One region of the Mesorhizobium sp. M1A.F.Ca.IN.022.06.1.1 genome, then DNA from elsewhere that is predicted to be linked to it. Evidence: predicted binding sites of a transcription regulator. Region 1 holds the regulator's gene; each other region holds the start of a gene.
The links. The regulator PhoB, encoded in region 1, activates phosphate uptake and scavenging genes when phosphate is short. The targets are predictions, from matches to a motif close to TGTCATNNANCTGTCAT.
Positions count from the first base shown of each region.

Region 1 (4,373 bases):
AATAAATAATGACAGTGCCGACCGCTTCTGCCACTATCGCGCAACAGTTCGGAGGAGGCGCAGCCCGGTCCACCGAAACTTGTAAGACCAGGACGGTTCGGGTGCCGGCGTGCGGGACTGAACCGATCTGGCGCGTCGCCGAGTCCTGTGCATGATCGAGAGGCCGCGCTGACTGGGAGGAGACAAAAATGTCGGTCGGAATCCGCCACGACGATCTGCGCCGGCGCAACCGCGCCATGGTGCTCTCGGCCGTGCGCCGGGCCGGCCAGCCGTCGCGCACGGAAATCGCCGCGACCACCGGGCTCAGCCATTCGACCATTTCGGCGATCTCTTCCGATCTGATCCAGGAAGGCATCCTGGCCGAGAGCAAGCCGAGCGAGACCGCGTCTCTGAAGCGCGGCCGGCCACAGGTGGGCCTCGCGCTCAAGCCGGAGGCGGCGGCGGTGGTAACGGTGGTGCTGTCGCTCAATTTCCTCTCGGTCGCCGTTATTGATTATGCGGGCCAGGTCATCGCCGAGGAGCAGCGCCGCCTCGATACGCTCACCATGCCGCGCAACGAGCTGATCGGCGAATGCTTGGCGATCGTGCGGCGCCGGCTGGACGATCCGGACCTCGACGTCGGCAGCGTCGCCCGCATCGCCATGGGCATCCAGGGCATCACCGATTCCCATGCCCGCGCCATGCTGTGGTCGCCGATCACGCCGCTGACCGACATTCCCTTCGCCGACATTCTTGAAAAGGAATTCGGCATTCCGGCCACCATGGAGAACGACTGCAACATGATGGCTGTGGCGCTGCAGTGGCGCGATCCCCACCGCTATCGCGACAATTTCATCGCCATTCTGCTCTCCCACGGCATCGGCATGGGCCTGGTTCTGAAGGGCGAGCTGTTCACCGGCACACATTCTTCCGGCGGCGAGTTCGGCCACATGATCCATCGCCCGGGCGGCGCGCTTTGCCGTTGCGGACGCCGCGGCTGCGTCGAGGCCTATGCCGGCAACTACGCCATCTGGCGCAGCGCCATGAAGATGAGCGAGGACGCCGAGCCGGTCGATGTCGGCGACGCCGACATGCGGGCGCTCGCCGCCAAGGCGCGCGAGACGGATGGCCCGGAGCGCGAGGCCTATCGCCGGGCCGGCGAGGCGCTGGGCTTCGGCCTTGGCAGCCTGTTCGCGCTGATCGACCCGGCGCCGGTCGCCATGGTCGGCGTCAGCGCCGCCGCCTTTGACCTGATCGAGCCGGCGCTGCGCGAGGCGATCGGCCAGACCGCCGGAGGCCAGCATTCAAACTCGATCTCCTTCGATACCGAGCCGAACGAATTGCCGCTGATCCGCGAAGGCTGCGCCGTGCGCGCGCTGACCTTCGTCGACCAGGAGATTTTCGCCCCGGGCGTGCAGGCAAGAGCGGGCAAGAACGTGGCCTGAGCAGCTTCGATAGCGATCGTTGTCTTCTGTGCGTCCTGCAGACGCCGGAGATTAGCGAAGGCCCCGCAGCTTCGTCATTCCAGGGCGGAGCAGGAGCGAAGCTCCGTCGCGGAGACCCTGGAATCCATGCCATTACCTCAATCGTCGGATGAGCGGAGCAGAATTTCTGCACCGCCGCGGCGCGTGGAAGTCGCGTGGATCGTCGGGTCTGCGCCGCGTCGCGACGCTTCGTGCTCCGCCCGTGGACGGCGAAGCACCAGCGTCTCGATAACCCGCCAGCGCAGATAGAACCCGTCAGACCTTCGGTGCCCTGGATCTAATCTTCCCTGATCGCGTAGCCCGCCCCACGGATGGTACGTATGACGTCCGGCATGCGGCCGTTGTTGACCGCCTTGCGCAGGCGGCCGACATGCACGTCCACGGTGCGCTCGTCGATATAGATCGTCTCGCCCCAGACATTGTCGAGCAGCTGGCTGCGCGAGAACACCCGGCCGGGATGCCGCATCATGAATTCCAGCAGCCTGAACTCGGTCGGGCCGAGCCGGATCTCGCTCTTCTTGCGGTAGACGCGATGCGATTCGCGATCGAGCACGATGTCGCCGACCTTGAGCACGCTGGACAGCACCTCCGGCTTGGCGCGGCGCAGCAGCGCCTTGACCCTGGCCATGAATTCCGGCGTCGAGAACGGCTTGACCAGATAGTCGTCGGCGCCGGTCGAGAGGCCGCGCACCCTGTCGCTTTCCTCGCCGCGCGCGGTCAGCATGATGATCGGCAGGCGTTCGGTCTCGGGCCGCATCCTGAGGCGCCGGCAAAGCTCGATGCCGGACACCGCCGGCACCATCCAGTCGAGCACCAGAAGGTCGGGCACATTCTCCTGCAGGCGGATCTCGGCCTCGTCGCCGCGCGTCACCACCTCGACCTGATAGCCCTCGGATTCGAGGTTGTAGCGGAGCAGCACCCCCAGCGGCTCCTCGTCCTCCACCACCATGATGCGTGGCGCGATCATTTAGCAGGCACCTTCGCTGTCAGGCCGCCGGCGCCGACATCGCCGTCTCGTCCTGCTTAGGACGATTCGCGGGCAATTGCGCGCCGGTCAGCACATAGTAGGCGTTCTCGGCGATGTTGGTGACGTGGTCGCCTATGCGCTCCAGATTCTTGGCGCAGAACAACAGATGCGTGCAAGCCGTGATGTTGCGCGGATCCTCCATCATGTAGGTCAGGAGCTCGCGGAAGACGGCGGTGTATTTGACGTCGATGCGCTCGTCGTCGTTGCGGAGCTTGGCGAGCGCCGTGGCGTCGCCGGCCGCGTATTCCTCGATCACGCCCTGCACCTGGATCAGCACCAGCTGCGCCATCGAATCGATGGAGTGCGAAAGGTCGCGCGGCGCGGCGCTGACGCCGACCGAGCCGACGCGCTTAGCGATGTTCTTGGCAAGGTCGCCAATGCGCTCGAGATCGCCGGCCATGCGGATGGCGCCAACGACGCTGCGCAGGTCGTCGGCCATCGGCTGGCGTTTGGCAATCAGCGTGATGGCGCGATCGTCGAGCTCGCGTTGGCGCGCGTCCATGATGGCATCGTCGGAGACCACGCGCTGCGCCAGCGCGTTGTCGGAATTCAGCAGAGCCTTGGTCGACGCGCCGACCATCGAGCCGGCAAGATCGCCCATGTCGCGGATGAGCTGGCTGATCTGCCTCAGATCCTCGTCGAAGGAAGCGACCGTATGGGCCATGGTTATGTCCTCGTATGAACTCAGCCGAAGCGGCCGGTGATGTAGTCCTGCGTGCGCTTCTCGCGGGGCGAGGTGAAAATCTTTTCGGTCCGGTCGAATTCGATCAGCTCGCCGAGATACATGAACGCCGTCTGCCGCGAGACGCGCGCCGCCTGCTGCATGTTGTGGGTGACGATCACGATCGTGTAGTCGGCCTGCAGCTCGTCGATCAGCTCCTCGATCTTGGCGGTCGAGAGCGGATCGAGCGCCGATGCCGGCTCGTCGAGCAGGATGACCTCCGGCTTCACCGCCACCGTGCGGGCGATGCAGAGCCGCTGCTGCTGGCCGCCCGAAAGGCTCTGGCCACTGGCGTTGAGCTTGTCCTTGACCTCGTTCCACAGCGCGGCGCGCTTCAGCGCCTGTTCGACGCGATTGTCCATCTCGGCCTTGCTGATCTTCTCATACAGCCTGACGCCGAAGGCGATGTTCTCGTAGATCGACATCGGGAACGGCGTCGGCTTCTGGAACACCATGCCGATCTTGGTCCTGAGCAGGTTGAGGTCCTGCGAACGGTCGAGGATGTTCTTGCCGTCGAGCAGCACCTGGCCTTCGGCGCTCTGCTTCGGGTAGAGCTCGTAGATGCGGTTGAGCACGCGCAGCAGCGTCGACTTTCCGCAGCCCGAAGGTCCGATGAAGGCGGTGACGCTGCGCTCGGGCAGCGACAGGTTGATGTCCTTCAGCGCCTTCGACTGGCCATAGTAGAAGTTGAGGTTCTTGACTTCGATCTTGGCCTTCTCGGCGGTCGTCTCGGCTACGTTCAGGTCGGTGGACAACATCGGTTTCATCTGTCCTCTCTGCGTCCGGTAAGGCTGCGGGCGAAGATGCTCAGCCCGAGAACCGTCAGGGTGATTATCAGTGCGCCCGTCCAGGCCAGTTGCTGCCATTCCTCATAAGGGCTCAGCGCAAACTGGAAGATGGTCACCGGCAGGCTGGCCATCGGCGCGTTGAGATTGCTCGACCAGAACTGGTTGTTGAGCGCGGTGAAGAGCAGCGGCGCCGTCTCGCCCGAAATCCGGGCGATCGCCAGCAATATACCGGTGACGATGCCGGACAGTGCGGCGCGATAGGCGACCGAGCGGATCACCACCCAGCGCGGCGCGCCGATGGCGGTGCCGGCCTCGCGCAGCGCGTTGGGCACAAGGTTCAGCATGTCCTCGGTGGTGCGCACGACGACGGGGAT
Region 1 covers NZ_CP034455.1:3,680,161-3,684,533, reverse strand. Annotated here, with positions in the region: gene EJ078_RS17650 (ROK family transcriptional regulator) at 189-1,424, shown strand; gene phoB (phosphate regulon transcriptional regulator PhoB) at 1,741-2,430, opposite strand; gene phoU (phosphate signaling complex protein PhoU) at 2,450-3,154, opposite strand; gene pstB (phosphate ABC transporter ATP-binding protein PstB) at 3,175-3,978, opposite strand; gene pstA (phosphate ABC transporter permease PstA) at 3,975-4,373, opposite strand, start outside.

Region 2 (4,373 bases), 1.7 Mb from region 1:
CGAAGATGCTCGCCAACCCCGATATCAGCGAGGCGCAGGTCAAGACCCTGTTTTCGGCACTGGAGCAACAGGCCGACTTCGCGGAAAAGCTGCGCCTGGCGCTGGAGAAGTTCGGCCATGACTTTCCCGTCATCAAGGGCGCAGAGCGGCTGGAAGAGCGCTATGCCGACCTTGCCGCCTCGGCGGCAGAAAAACTGAAAGCGATGCGGCAGTAAGAAGCCGCTATCTTTCCACGAGACGCTCGAACCGCCTGTCCGGCGTAAACCAGGTAATCGCAACTAGTTTGCGGCGAGACTGTTCCCCGACAGGCCGGGCAGGGTAACCCGATAGACCAGGAAGGTGGTGTCGACATCGGCGCCATCCTCGGCCTTGTACGGGGCACCGACCTGGAAGCCGTCCTGGGTGAGAAAGTCGTTGTCGTTGGCGACGAACAGGAAATAGTCGTCAGGCAGCTTCGGGTCCAGCACGCTCACCAGCGACATCGCCTCCCACTTCTCCGAGAGGTTGTTCCTGTCGTTCGGCGCGCCGTTGTGCAGGCCGAAACGGCCGAGTTCGCCCTTGTCGTTGATGTCGATGAACGAGGTGAGCTTGGCCGGCGTCACCGACGGATCGAGCACGCCTTTCGGCGCAACCGGCTTGTCGGCGGCGTCGAATGGGCCGTTGGCGATATCGGTGGCCGCGGACAGGTCGACGATCTCGATCTTGCGGTAGACCGACTCGGCGTCCTTCAGCCCCTGGCCGTTGCCGCTGTCGCGTGCCAGCATCAAAAAGCTCTTGTCGGACAGCGCCACGATCTCGCTCTGCGCAGCCACTTTGATCTTGCCCTTGGCGTCCTTGAACACCGGCAGCGGTACGACATATTCGTGCGCCAGCTTGAGGTGGGCGAGGTCGGAGGCGTCATAGACCAGCGCGCGGGTGTTCCGGCGGGTCGAGCCGGAATCGCCGCCATCCTGGCGCGGCGCCGACTGCAGCACGGCGATCAGGAACTTGCCGTCCGGCGTCATCGACATGCCTTCGAGGCCTTGATTGTTCTGGCGGCCAGTCTCGGGATCCTTGGGATCCGGCTCGGCGGCACCCGGACCAGGATTGTCGGAAGCGAAGTTCGGCTTGCCATGGCGTATCGGCACCAGGGCCGCCGGCGGCTGCGTCGCCGACATCAGGCGGCCGTCGGCCGAAAAGCGATAGATGTTGGGGCCATATTCGTCGGAAATGAACATGGTGCCGTCGGGCAGGCGCACGACCGCCTCGTCGTCGAGCGAAAGCTTGCCATTGTCGGCCTGCGGCAGGATCGGCATGTCGCCGGCAGCGGGGCGCACGCCGTTGAGCGGATCGAGGCCGGTGGCGTCGGCGCCCTTGTCGTCCGTCAGGAGCATGGTGTCGACGAGCGTTGCCTTGACGCCCGACTGTTCCTGGCCGGCGGCGGGCGCCGCGCCCGGAGGGGTCGGGGTCAGCTCGATTGCAATGGTGTTCAAGCGGGGCCGGTAGTCGGTGGTGCCGGCGACGTTGTAGCCGCGGTCCGGCAGCAGCCAGAGCGAGCCTTTGTAGCCGGCGCCGTCACGCGCCCAGCTCTTGGCGTCGATTGCCATGCCGGAGCCCGAACCAAAGGTCTCGCCGAACTTGTCCTTCTGGCTGGCGGGGATGCGGCCAACGCCGATCAGCCCCTTGTTGACATGGCCAACACCCTCGGCGAGCGCAGGGCTCAGCACGGTGAACAGGGCTATTGCCGCGCCAAGCGCGACAGTTCGGTTGAGGTGCTTCATGATGTCCCCATGTGACGAGCAGAGCCGGAATGGCGTCACATCGGGTCTAGGACGCGAACATGATACTTGCGTGACAGGAGTGGGGCTCCTTCCTTCTCCCCATGTGGGAGAAGGTGGATCGGCGCGCAGCGCCGAGACGGATGAGGGGTGTTCCAGCGGAGCGAGACGTTGGCTTTCCTGGAGCACCCTCATCCGTCGCCTTCGGCGTCTCCTTCTCCCGCAATGGGAGAAGGAGAGGTGCTCAATCGCTCTCGCGCGCGACGAGCTCCAGCGGCCAGACTTCGCGGATCGTGCGTGGCCCCTCCGGACCGGCATGGGCCGGGAGTGACGCCAGCAGCATCTCGGCCAGCCGCCGGCCCATCGGCTCCAGCGCCGGACGGAAGGCGGTCAGCGTCGGCGAGAAGTAGCGGCAGAGCGGCGTGTCGACGATGACGATCACCGCGATGTCGTGGCCGGGCCTGATGCCCATCTCGGCCAGTGCCTTGCAGCCGCCGAGCGCCATCGCGTCATTGTTGAAGATGATGGCTGTCGGCCGGTCCTTGGAGAGCATGACACGCGGCGTCACCTGGTAGCCGCCGGTCTCGTTGATGAAGCCGTCGGCGATCAGGCCGGGGTCGACTTCGATGCCGTGCCGCTTCAGAGCCTTGCGGTAGCCGTCGAGGAACAGGTAGCCGAAGTTGAGATCAAGCGAAGGGCGGATGGCAGCTATGCGGCGGTGGCCGCGCGCAACCAGCCGGTCGACGGCTTCATCACCCGCCCTCTCGAAATCGATATCGAGCGAAGGATAGGTGTCGCCGCCGGATTGACTTCGGCCAAGCGTGGCGAAGGGAAAGCCGGCCTTGCTCAGATAGTCGATCCGATCGTCTTCCCGCCGTGTATTGGCCAACACGACCGCGTCGGCCCGGCGCGTCTCAACCACGCGGCGCAGCCTCTCCTGCTGATATTGGCCGGGCTCGCCCATGACGACCATCAGATCCAGCTCATGCTCGGCGAGCCGCGCCTGCAGGCCGGTCAGGAATGGAATGAAGAACGGCTCGCCATATTGCTGGTCGCCGGGATGCGGTTGCAGCATGAAGGCGATCGAGCGGGTGGCGCCCTGGCGCAGGCTGCGGCCCGACTGGTTGGGCGAATAGTTCAGCTTCCTGGCCGCCTCGAGCACGCGCTGGCGCGTCTCCGCATTGACGTCGGCGCGGCCGTTCAGCGCGCGCGACACGGTGCCGATCGAAATGTTCAGGTGACGCGCGAGATCGTGGATGCTGGACGCCAAGGCAGGTTCTCCCCCTGACTTCGCTAGCACCGGCCGTCCTTCAGGCCAAGCAGTGGATGTCGATTTTCGCGAGCAGGTGATTGACATTCTACGCCATCGGGTGTGTTCTCGTAAACGTTTACGGAAAAACGTTTACGGTGAAGCCGGAAATGCCGTGACACTCGGCCTGGAGGGGCCGAGCGGAGGAGGAGCGCTGGATGATGAAGGTCGTCCTGGTCGGGTGCGGAGCCATGAGCAGGCAGTGGCTCGATGCCGCGAGGCAGATCGACGGGCTTGCCATTGCCGGCCTTGTCGATCTCGATGCCGAGCGGGCGCAGGCGAGGGCGCGCGAGTACGAGCTCCCCAATGCCGTCATCGGCACCAGCCTCGATGCCGTTCTCGATCAGACCCGGCCCGATGCCGTGTTCGATGTCGTGGTTCCTGCTGCGCGGCGCCAGGTCGCGCTTTCAGCCTTTGCCCATAACTGCCATCTGCTCACCGAAAAGCCGCTTGCCGACAGCCCAGAAAATGCGCGCGCCATCATCGAAGCGGCGCGCCGCGCGGGGCGGGTCCATGCCGTGGTTCAGAACCGGCGCTATGTCGCCAATGTCAGGCGGATCCGGCGGTTCCTCGATTCCGGCGCCATCGGCAAGCCGACTAGCATCCATGCCGACTTCTTCGTCGCGCCGCACTTCGGCGGCTTTCGCGAGGAGATGCGCCACGTGCTTTTGCTCGACATGGCGATCCACACGTTCGACGCCGCCCGCTACATGGTCGCCGGCGAACCGGCCGGCGTCTATTGCCAGGAGTGGGAGCCTGCCAATTCCTGGTACCGTCAGGGCTCGTCGGCCAGCGCGGTGTTCGATTTCGGCGGCGGCAAGGTCTTCACCTATGCCGGTTCCTGGTGCGCGGACGGTTTCCGCACGAGTTGGGAAGGCAGCTGGCGCATCGTCGCCGAGCGCGGCAGCCTGTTGTGGGACGGGCATGACGGGTTGAAGGCCGAGGTGGTTGCATCCGGCCGCGACGGTATCATCGACAAGACCCAGTCGATCGAGGTGCCGGCGCTCGACGCGGCCGACAGAGTCGACGGCCATCTCGGCATCATCCAGGATTTCATGCGCGCGATCGAGACCGGCACCGAACCGGAGACGCGCGGCACCGACAACATCAAAAGCCTAGCCATGGTCTTTGGCGCCATCGAAAGCGCAGAGACCGGACGCCGCGTCGCAATCGCAAAGGAAACGCCGTGATGCCGAACCCGCTTCTCGACATCAGGATCGGCACCATGGTGCGAGCCAATCTCGACGACCCGGCCGTCTATGTGAAACAGATCCTGCCGCTCGGCTTCGAGAGCATCCAGCCCTTTT
Region 2 covers NZ_CP034455.1:5,404,141-5,408,513, forward strand. Annotated here, with positions in the region: gene EJ078_RS25660 (hypothetical protein) at 1-215, shown strand, start outside; gene EJ078_RS25665 (esterase-like activity of phytase family protein) at 279-1,760, opposite strand; gene EJ078_RS25670 (LacI family DNA-binding transcriptional regulator) at 2,002-3,027, opposite strand; gene EJ078_RS25675 (Gfo/Idh/MocA family oxidoreductase) at 3,225-4,256, shown strand; gene EJ078_RS25680 (sugar phosphate isomerase/epimerase) at 4,256-4,373, shown strand, end outside.
Region 2: the regulator PhoB is predicted to act here: its motif matches at 1,820-1,836, upstream of EJ078_RS25665 (esterase-like activity of phytase family protein).

Region 3 (4,373 bases), 260 kb from region 1:
GCAGCGGACCACTAGTTCTTCAAGCTGGCTTCAATCAGCAGATCGGCGTTACGGGCGACTGATGCCGCCGGTCCGCCGAGGCCGAACAATTGGCCGCTGATATAGGCGCCCTCGATCAGCAGCAGCAGCCCATCGCCCAGCGTGTCGGAATCACTCGCACCCATCGCTGCCGCCATGGCGCGCAGGCGCCGGCGCAATTCCTGCTTGTTGTTCTCGCTCACCACCCGCGCGGGATGGCCGTGCTCGGGATATTCGACCGCCGCATTGGTCATGCCGCAGCCGCGATAGTCCGGCCTCTGCGTGCGTTTGCCCACGCGGGTGAGGAAAGCGATGATCTGAGCGCGCGGGTTGCCAGGATGCGCGTCCACGGCGTCGTCGAACCGCTGCCAGAATTCGAGGTCGTACTTGCGCAGATAGGAAGCGGCGAGTTCGTCCTTGGACGGGAAGGTCCGGTACAGGCTGGGCTTGGTGACGCCGGCGCGCCTGACGATCTCGTCGACGCCGATCGCCCGGATGCCTTCGCGATAGAACAGATCGCGCGCCACGTCGAGGATCTTGTCGGCAGCCTTCGGCGCCGGTGCCGTGCCGGCTCCGCTGATCGACGCTTCAATTTTATTGTCCGATGGCATTCAACAAACTCGCTTGACAATGTTACTGACCGGTACGTATGAATGGCGCCGCTCCATTGCAACGTACCGGTCAGTAACATGATAGCTCATTCCCGTCCCTTTGGCCAGCGCTACGCCTTCGTCGTCGTCGCAGTCATCTTCTTCTGCCTGCTGATCGCCGCCGGGCTTCGTTCCGCGCCGGCGGTCATGATGCTGCCGCTGGAAAAGAGCTTCGGCTGGCGGCGCGATGTCGTCTCGCTTGCCGCCGCTGTCGGCATCTTCCTCTATGGCCTCACCGGGCCGTTTGCCGCGGCGTTGATGGAGCGGATCGGGCTACGCCGCACGCTGCTTGCCGCGCTGCTGATCATGTCGGGTTCCACAGCGCTCAGCCTGCTGATGACCAAGCCGTGGCATCTGCTGCTCACATGGGGGGTATTTTCGGGCATCGGCTCGGGCGCGGTCGCCACCGTGCTCGGCGCCACCATCGTCAATCGCTGGTTCAAGACCAATCGCGGCCTGGTGATGGGGCTGATGTCCGCCTCGAGCGCGACCGGCCTGCTGGTGTTCCTGCCGCTGCTCGCCTCGTTGGCTCAGTCGGGAGGTTGGAAGCCGGTCGCCGTTGCCATCGCCATTGCCACGGCGGCTCTCGTGCCGCTGGTCTTTCTGCTGGTGCCGGAGCGCCCGGCTTCCATCGGCCAGGTGCGTTATGGCGCCGATGCCGACGACGTGCCGCCGGTGTCGCCGGCCGCGCAAGGCAATTTCCTGGCGCATACGCTGAACACGTTGCGCCGTGCCGCGGGAACCAGGGTGTTCTGGTACCTGTTCGCCACATTCTTCGTCTGCGGTTTCACCACAAACGGCCTCGTCGGCACGCACCTCATCGCCTTTTGCGGCGACATGGGCATCGGCGAGGTGCAGGCAGCCGGGCTGTTGTCGATGATGGGCATCTTCGACCTGATCGGCACGACGCTGTCCGGCTGGCTCACCGACCGTTTCGATCCGCGCAAGCTGCTTGGCGTCTATTATGCCGTGCGCGGCCTGTCGCTGATCTATCTGCCCTATTCCGGCTTCTCGGCCGTCAGCCTGATCATCTTCGCCGTGCTCTATGGGCTCGACTGGATCGCCACCGTGCCGCCGACGCTCAGGCTCGCCAACGAAGCTTTCGGCGACCGCAGCGGCCCGATCGTGTTCGGCTGGATCGTCGCCGGCCACCAAGTGGGCGCCGCGGCGGCGGCGGCCTTCGGCGGCACGATGCGCGAATTGCAGGGCAATTACGAGCTTGCCTTCCTGATCGCCGGCATGACCGGCATAGCCGCGGCCTGTATTTCGCTCTTGATCAACACGAGCAAGCCGGCTTTTGAGCCGGAACCGCAGGCGGCGTAAGCGCGACTTCCCCTTCTCCCGCAAGGGGAGAAGGGGAGAGCTGTGACCTGTTATCAAAATTTCATGGTTCCGATATGCGCCTGAAACATTGAGGCCGGAGGTTGGCGGTCCCGTTCAACGCCATCCGGAGACAGCCATGAACAAGCTCTCGTTAACCCGCCGCGCTTTCGTCACCTCGGCCAGCGCCTTTGGCCTAGTCGGCGCCTCCGGACTCGCGTTGCCTTACTATTCGCGCGCCAATCAGCGCCCGGCCTTCACCCACGGCGTCCAGTCCGGCGATGTCGACGCCACCTCCGGCATGGTCTGGACCCGCACCGACCGGCCGGCGCGCGTGATGTACGAAGTGTCGACCACCGAAAGCTTCGCCGACGCCGTCAGGCTGGCGCCGCTCGATACCTCGCCCGCCAGCGACTATACGGTGAAGCGGCTGCTCACCGACCTCGCCGCCGACCAGGACATTTTCTACCGGATGACGGCCGCCGATCTTTCCGACATCAACGCCGTCTCCGAGCCGATCGTCGGCCGTTTCCGCACCGCGCCGGCGTCGAAGCGCGACGTGCGCTTCGCGTGGTCGGGCGACACCGCCGGCCAGGGCTGGGGCATCGACGAGACCGGCATGAAGATCTACTCCACCATCGCCAAGCACACGCCTGACTTCTTCCTCCATTCCGGCGACACGATCTATGCCGACGGCGCCATGAAGGACGAGGTCGACCTGCCCGGCGGCGGCAAGTGGAAGAACGTCGTCATGATCGACGGCAAGCGCAAGGTTGCCGAAACGCTGGACGAGTATCGCGACCAGTGGAAGTACAACATGATGGACAAGCACGTGCTCGCGCTTAGCGCCATCTGCCCGACCTTCTACCAGTGGGACGACCACGAGGTGGTGAACAACTGGTCGGATTCGAAGGACCTGACGACCGACAACCGCTACACGGAAAAATCCATCCCTGTGCTGGCGGCCCGCGCGGCGCGCGCCTTCCATGAGATGACGACCATCCGCTACGAACCTTCGGAACCGGGACGCGTCTATCGCAAGATCGCCCACGGGCCGCTGCTCGACGTGTTCTTCCTCGACATGCGCTCCTATCGCGGCCCGAACGGCCCCGACATGGAGGACACGCTGACGCCGAAGTCGCGCATGCTCGGCGAGCAGCAGACGCAGTGGCTGAAGCGCGAGCTGGCGAATTCCAAGGCGACCTGGAAGATCATCGCCGCCGACATGCCGCTCGGCCTCGTCGTCTGGAACGACGCGGCCAAAAAGGCCGGAGCCGAGGCGGTCAGCAACGGCGACAATGGCACGCCAAAAGGCCGCGAGCTCGAGTTCGCCGACCTGCTGCGCTACATCAAGAACGCCGGCATCACCAACACGGTGTGGCTGACCGCCGACGTCCACTATACGGCGGCGCATTACTACAATCCGGACAAGGCGCAGTTCCAGGATTTCAACCCGTTCTGGGAATTCGTCTCCGGCCCGATCCACGCCGGCACCTTCGGTCCCAACGATCTCGACATGACCTTCGGGCCCGAGCTGAAGTTCATCAAGGCGCCGAGCGCCGAGCAGGGCCAGAACCTGCCGCCATCAGCGGGCCTGCAGTTCTTCGGCCTGGTCGACATTTCCGGCGCCACCGAGCAGCTAACGGTGCGGCTGATGGATCGCGACGACAACGAGCTCTACAACGTCACGCTCGATCCGGTGCGGTCGGCTTAGGGTCGGCGCCAGGCACCCCCCTGTGCCCTGCCGGACAGTCCGGCAGGGCACAGGGGGGTGTCCCGGAGTGCCACCTTTGTCAGGTAGCCGTCGCAATATTAATCCGGATAGCAGGTCGCGGGAATGTTCGGCCAGACGGCGGTGTCGCAGTTGACTGCCTTCTGGCGCTGCTTGAAGGCGGCGCTGACCGGGCCGGTGACGATCGGGTCGACCCCGTCCGGGGCGTCGGCAAACATCTGCTGCGCGGTTTTGGCATCACGGGGCGAGGGGTCAGCTTCTCTCAGGGCGGCCGCCGACTGTGCGGCGCCAGCCGCAACAAGCACGCCAAGCGCTGCCCACGCGAAAACCGGACGCAATCTGGACATCTGATCGGTCATGAACATGAAATTGCCCGGCCCCTCAAAGGTTCCGCCTTGGTTAACAGAATCATTTCACACCAAGACGTTTAAGAATCAGTGACCATTTATTTGGGGCGGGGCCTCCCCTTTCGCAATTGCGAAAAACCTTGTATGAGCCGCCCAACCGAAAAAGGCGGCGCTTTCGGGCCTGCTGCCTGCAACGCTCCCGAGACCAGACAATGAACCTCCGCAATATCGCGATCATCGCGCATGTCGACCATGGGAAAACCACGCTCGTCGACCAACTCCTGAAACAGTCCGGCGCCTTCCGCG
Region 3 covers NZ_CP034455.1:3,415,225-3,419,597, forward strand. Annotated here, with positions in the region: gene EJ078_RS16335 (TetR/AcrR family transcriptional regulator) at 12-629, opposite strand; gene EJ078_RS16340 (MFS transporter) at 708-1,991, shown strand; gene EJ078_RS16345 (alkaline phosphatase) at 2,128-3,702, shown strand; gene EJ078_RS16350 (hypothetical protein) at 3,801-4,085, opposite strand; gene typA (translational GTPase TypA) at 4,280-4,373, shown strand, end outside.
Region 3: the regulator PhoB is predicted to act here: its motif matches at 2,040-2,056, upstream of EJ078_RS16345 (alkaline phosphatase).

Region 4 (4,373 bases), 2.6 Mb from region 1:
CGAGGCTGTCCGCGCCCAGATCGTCGATGAAGCTCGCCTGCTCCGTCACTTTGTCGGCATCGACGCCGAGATGCTCGATGACGATCTTCTTGACGCGCTCTGCGGTGTCACTCATTTGGGGCCTCGTCTTACGTTGTGTTGTCTTCGTTAGCGGGCGGAATGCCGCTAATCAAGCTGAAAGATGGTCTTGTGGGAAACGCAACGCCACAGGACCGGTTTTTGCCCGAACCGCCGGGTTGCCGGCCGCATTACACGAAAAACAGCGGGCGTCCAAGCCGAAATGGCTGTTTTCACAGGCGCCCGGGGCTCGGTCGCCCAGGTGTGTGAGATTCAGCTCAAGCCGAGCCGAAAATGGCGGCTTTCGAGGGCCGGAGCGGAAGCGCAGGAAGCCGCCGTTTGCAGGCCGGCATCACCTGAATCTCAAATACCCTAGATCATCGCCATGCCGCCATTCACGTGGATGGTCTGGCCGGTGACATAAGCCGCCTCATTGGACGCGAGATAGGCGACGGCCGAGGCAACCTCGGCGCTGGTGCCCATGCGCCGGGTGGGAATCGCCGCCATGATGGTTTCTTTCTGCTTGTCGTTGAGCTTGTCGGTCATGGCCGATTCGATGAAACCTGGGGCGACGCAGTTGACGGTGATGTTGCGGGTGGCGATCTCCTGTGCCAGCGACTTGGAAAAGCCGATCATGCCGGCCTTGGAGGCGCAGTAATTGGTCTGGCCGGGATTGCCGGTGACGCCGACCACCGAGGTGATGTTGATGATGCGGCCATGGCGGCGGCGCATCATCGGATGGGTGAGCTCACGAGTGAGCCGGAACACGGCGGTCAGGTTCACCTCGAGCACGGAATCCCAGTCGGCGTCCGACATGCGCACGAATAGGCCGTCCTTGGTGATGCCGGCATTGTTGACCAGGATGTCGACGCCTTCGAGATCGGCCTCCGCCTTATGGCCGAGCGCCTTGACCGCGTCGCGGTTGGTCAGATCCGCCGGGAAGAGCTTTACGCGGTCGCCGAGCTCGCCAGCCAGCGTTTCGAGCTTCTCCACGCGGGTGCCGTGCAGGCCGACGATCGCGCCCTGGCTGTGCAGCACCCTGGCGATCGCCTCGCCGATGCCTCCCGATGCGCCGGTGACGAGCGCCTTACGGCCGGTCAGTTCGAACATTGCTTCAACCTCATTCTTCCGGACGCCCCGCGAGCGACCCTCGTTCCGCATTTGTCATGTTGTCCAGGCCATACCAGAAGTTCTCGGCGCTCACGACCGATTCTTCACAAAGCCTGATCTGCTCCAGCACTTCCGCAGCCAGGTAATAGTCCTCGAGATCTTCGAGTCCACGCTCAACGAAGTCACGCAGGTATTCGGCTTTGCTTCGACCAGTCATCGCCACGAGATCGTCGAGGCGATGCTCGACTTCGGGAGAAAGACGGATGGAAGTAGGAATGCCGCACCTGCCAGCAAGAGTTCCCTGTTTATCCTGAAGTTGCCAGCGCCGCCTCGACTTCCGCCGCCGTGCCGATGGCGCCGGTCGCGATATCGCGGTTGATGCGTCGCGCCAAGCCCGACAGCACCTTGCCGGCGCCAACTTCGTAAAGCGTCGCGACACCTTTGGCGCCGAACCATTCCACCGTCTCGCGCCAGCGCACGCGGGCAACGACCTGCTCGACCAAGCGGCGGGCGATCTCGTCCGGGTCGCTGGTCGGCGTGACCGAAACATTTGAGACGATGGGAACCACTGGCGCGCTTTTCGCGACCCCGGCCAGCGCCTCGCGCATGATATCGGCGGCCGGCGTCATCAATGCCGAGTGAAAAGGTGCCGAGACCTGCAGCATCAACGCCCGCTTGGCACCCCTTTCGGTGCAGAGCTTCGCCGCCAGTTCGACGGCCGCCTTGGCGCCGGAAATCACCAGTTGGCCACCGCCATTGTCGTTGGCGATCTGACAGACAGAGCCTTGTGCCGCTTGGGCGCAGGCGGCTTCCACATCAGCCTGCTCCAGCCCGATGATGGCAGCCATGGCGCCCTCGCCCGCCGGCACCGCCGCCTGCATGGCGTTGCCGCGGGTGCGCAGCAGTCGCGCGGCATCGGCCACCGAAACGAAGCCGGCTGCGGCAAGCGCCGAATATTCGCCGAGGGAATGGCCTGCGACATAAGCCACCTTGTCCTTCAGCGAAAAACCGCGCGATTCCAGCGCCCTTACCGCCGCCAGCGACACCGCCATCAGCGCCGGCTGGGCATTGGCCGTCAGCGTCAGGGTTTCCTCCGGCCCCTCCCAGATCAGCTTCGACAGTTTTTCGCCGAGCGCCTCATCGACTTCCTCGAAGACATGGCGCGCCTCGGGAAAGGCATCGGCGAGGTCCTTGCCCATTCCGACGCCCTGGCTGCCCTGTCCCGGAAAGGTGAATGCGACGGCCATGTTAGCGTCTCCAGCGGCTGGTTTTTCCCTGCCTCTGGCGCAAGGCGGACGGCCAAGTCAAGCCCGCAAGCACCAGTTCAGCGGCTGTTCCAGCCGGGAGAACGGCCGAGTTCCCTGTTCTGAAAGGCTTTTTGGCGATCACACCTGATGAAAACCGCTCACGAATCGTTTGCTGGCTCTTCTTATTTCCGCCACAGGCGCTAGCTTTGTGTGACATTTCGATGACAGTGGCGTGACGCGAGTGGAAGACGCGTGACATGGGCCGGGGAAGCAAAGTGGCTAGGATCAGGAAAGGCGCGGCCAAACCCGCGCCGCAATTTTTGGAAGACGATCCGTCCACGGGCTATCTGCCGGGGCGCAGATGGCCGATTGTCCGCTATGGCCTGGCGACGCTGCTTGCCTCCGCCCTTCTGGTGTTCGCCATCGAATGGATCGTGCGCGGCGACTTCTTCGGCACAGTCGATTTCTTCCTGCAGCCCTTCAAGCCCGGCTGGACCACCATCATCGTTTTTTCGCTGGTGCTGATCGGGCTCGACGCCATTCTCGGCCGCAGCCATCAAAGCCTGATGATCGTCGCGCCGGTGACATTGGCATTGGCCTTTGTCGGTCACCAGAAATCGCACTATCTGGGCGATCCGCTCTACCCGACCGATTTCCTCTATGCCCGCCAGATCATGGCGCTGATGCCGCTTCTGGTGCGCGAGCGCCCCTGGACGGCCGTGCTGCTTGCGGCAGCGATCGTCGCCAGCCTCGCGCTGCTCGTCTATGGCTGGCGGCTCTGGCGCCGGCGTGTGCCGATCCTCAGCCGCAAGGGACGGCTGGCGCGCTTGACGCTTGCCGTGCCGCTGCTCGCCTTCTTCGTCTCGATCATGGACTACGCCACCTTCTCGTGGACGCGCGACAGGCTGCAGATCATCCCGATCATGTGGGACCAGAAGGAGAACTATGCCTCCAACGGCTTCGCGCTCGCCTTCGCGCTCAACGTGCCAATGGCGCATGTCTCGGCCCCGCCCGGCTATTCCGAGAAGACGATGGATGCGATCGCGCGTCCCGGGGTTGCCGCCTCGGTGCCGGACCAGAAGCCCGATATCATCGTGGTGATGAGCGAATCCTTCTGGGATCCGACGGAGCTTCCCGGCGTCAGCATCAAGCCCGACCCGATCCCGACGGTGCGCGCGCTGCGCTCAGGCTCGATGTTCTCGCCGGAATTCGGCGGCATGACCGCCAATATCGAGTTCGAGGCGCTGACCGGCTTCTCCAACGCCTTCCTGCCGGCGGGCTCGATTCCCTATCAGCAATATGTGCGCACGCCGACGCCGTCGCTGGCGACTTTCCTGAAGAGCGAAGGCTATAGGGCGCGCGCCATCCACCCGGGCACCAACTGGTTCTGGAACCGGGGCGCCGTCTACGCCGATTTCGGCTTCAGCGACTTCCGCTCGGAAGAGACGCTGCCGCCGATGGAGAAGCGCGGGCCGCTGGCCTCCGACGCGGCCATGACCGACGAGATCATGCGCGAGGCCGATGCCAGCGACGGGCCGGTATTCCTGTTCGCGGTCAGCCTGCAGAACCACGGGCCCTACGAGCCCTACCGCTATTACAATCCGACACATAGCGTCGACGCGCCGATCAGCACCTGGGCGCGGGAATCGCTGCTCTCCTACGCCGAAGGGTCGGCCGACGCCGATCGCGGCCTGCAGCGCCTGATCGACTGGGCGAAGAAGCGCGAGCGGCCGACCATCATCGCCTTCTTCGGCGACCACTTGCCGCCGCTCGGCCCCGTCTATGTCGAGACCGGCTTCCTCAAGGACAATGTCGCGCCGCGCAAGGAGCCGACGCCCGAGGCGGCGCTCGAGCATCACGACACGCCGCTGATCATCTGGTCGAACCGCTCCGGTCCGGTCGAGAATCTGGGCTCGGTGAGCCCCGCCTTCCTGCCCTATCATATCCTTACAACGGCCG
Region 4 covers NZ_CP034455.1:1,043,350-1,047,722, forward strand. Annotated here, with positions in the region: gene EJ078_RS05285 (acyl carrier protein) at 1-115, opposite strand, end outside; gene fabG (3-oxoacyl-[acyl-carrier-protein] reductase) at 430-1,167, opposite strand; gene EJ078_RS05295 (ribbon-helix-helix protein, CopG family) at 1,178-1,444, opposite strand; gene fabD (ACP S-malonyltransferase) at 1,473-2,414, opposite strand; gene EJ078_RS05305 (LTA synthase family protein) at 2,672-4,373, shown strand, end outside.
Region 4: the regulator PhoB is predicted to act here: its motif matches at 2,625-2,641, upstream of EJ078_RS05305 (LTA synthase family protein).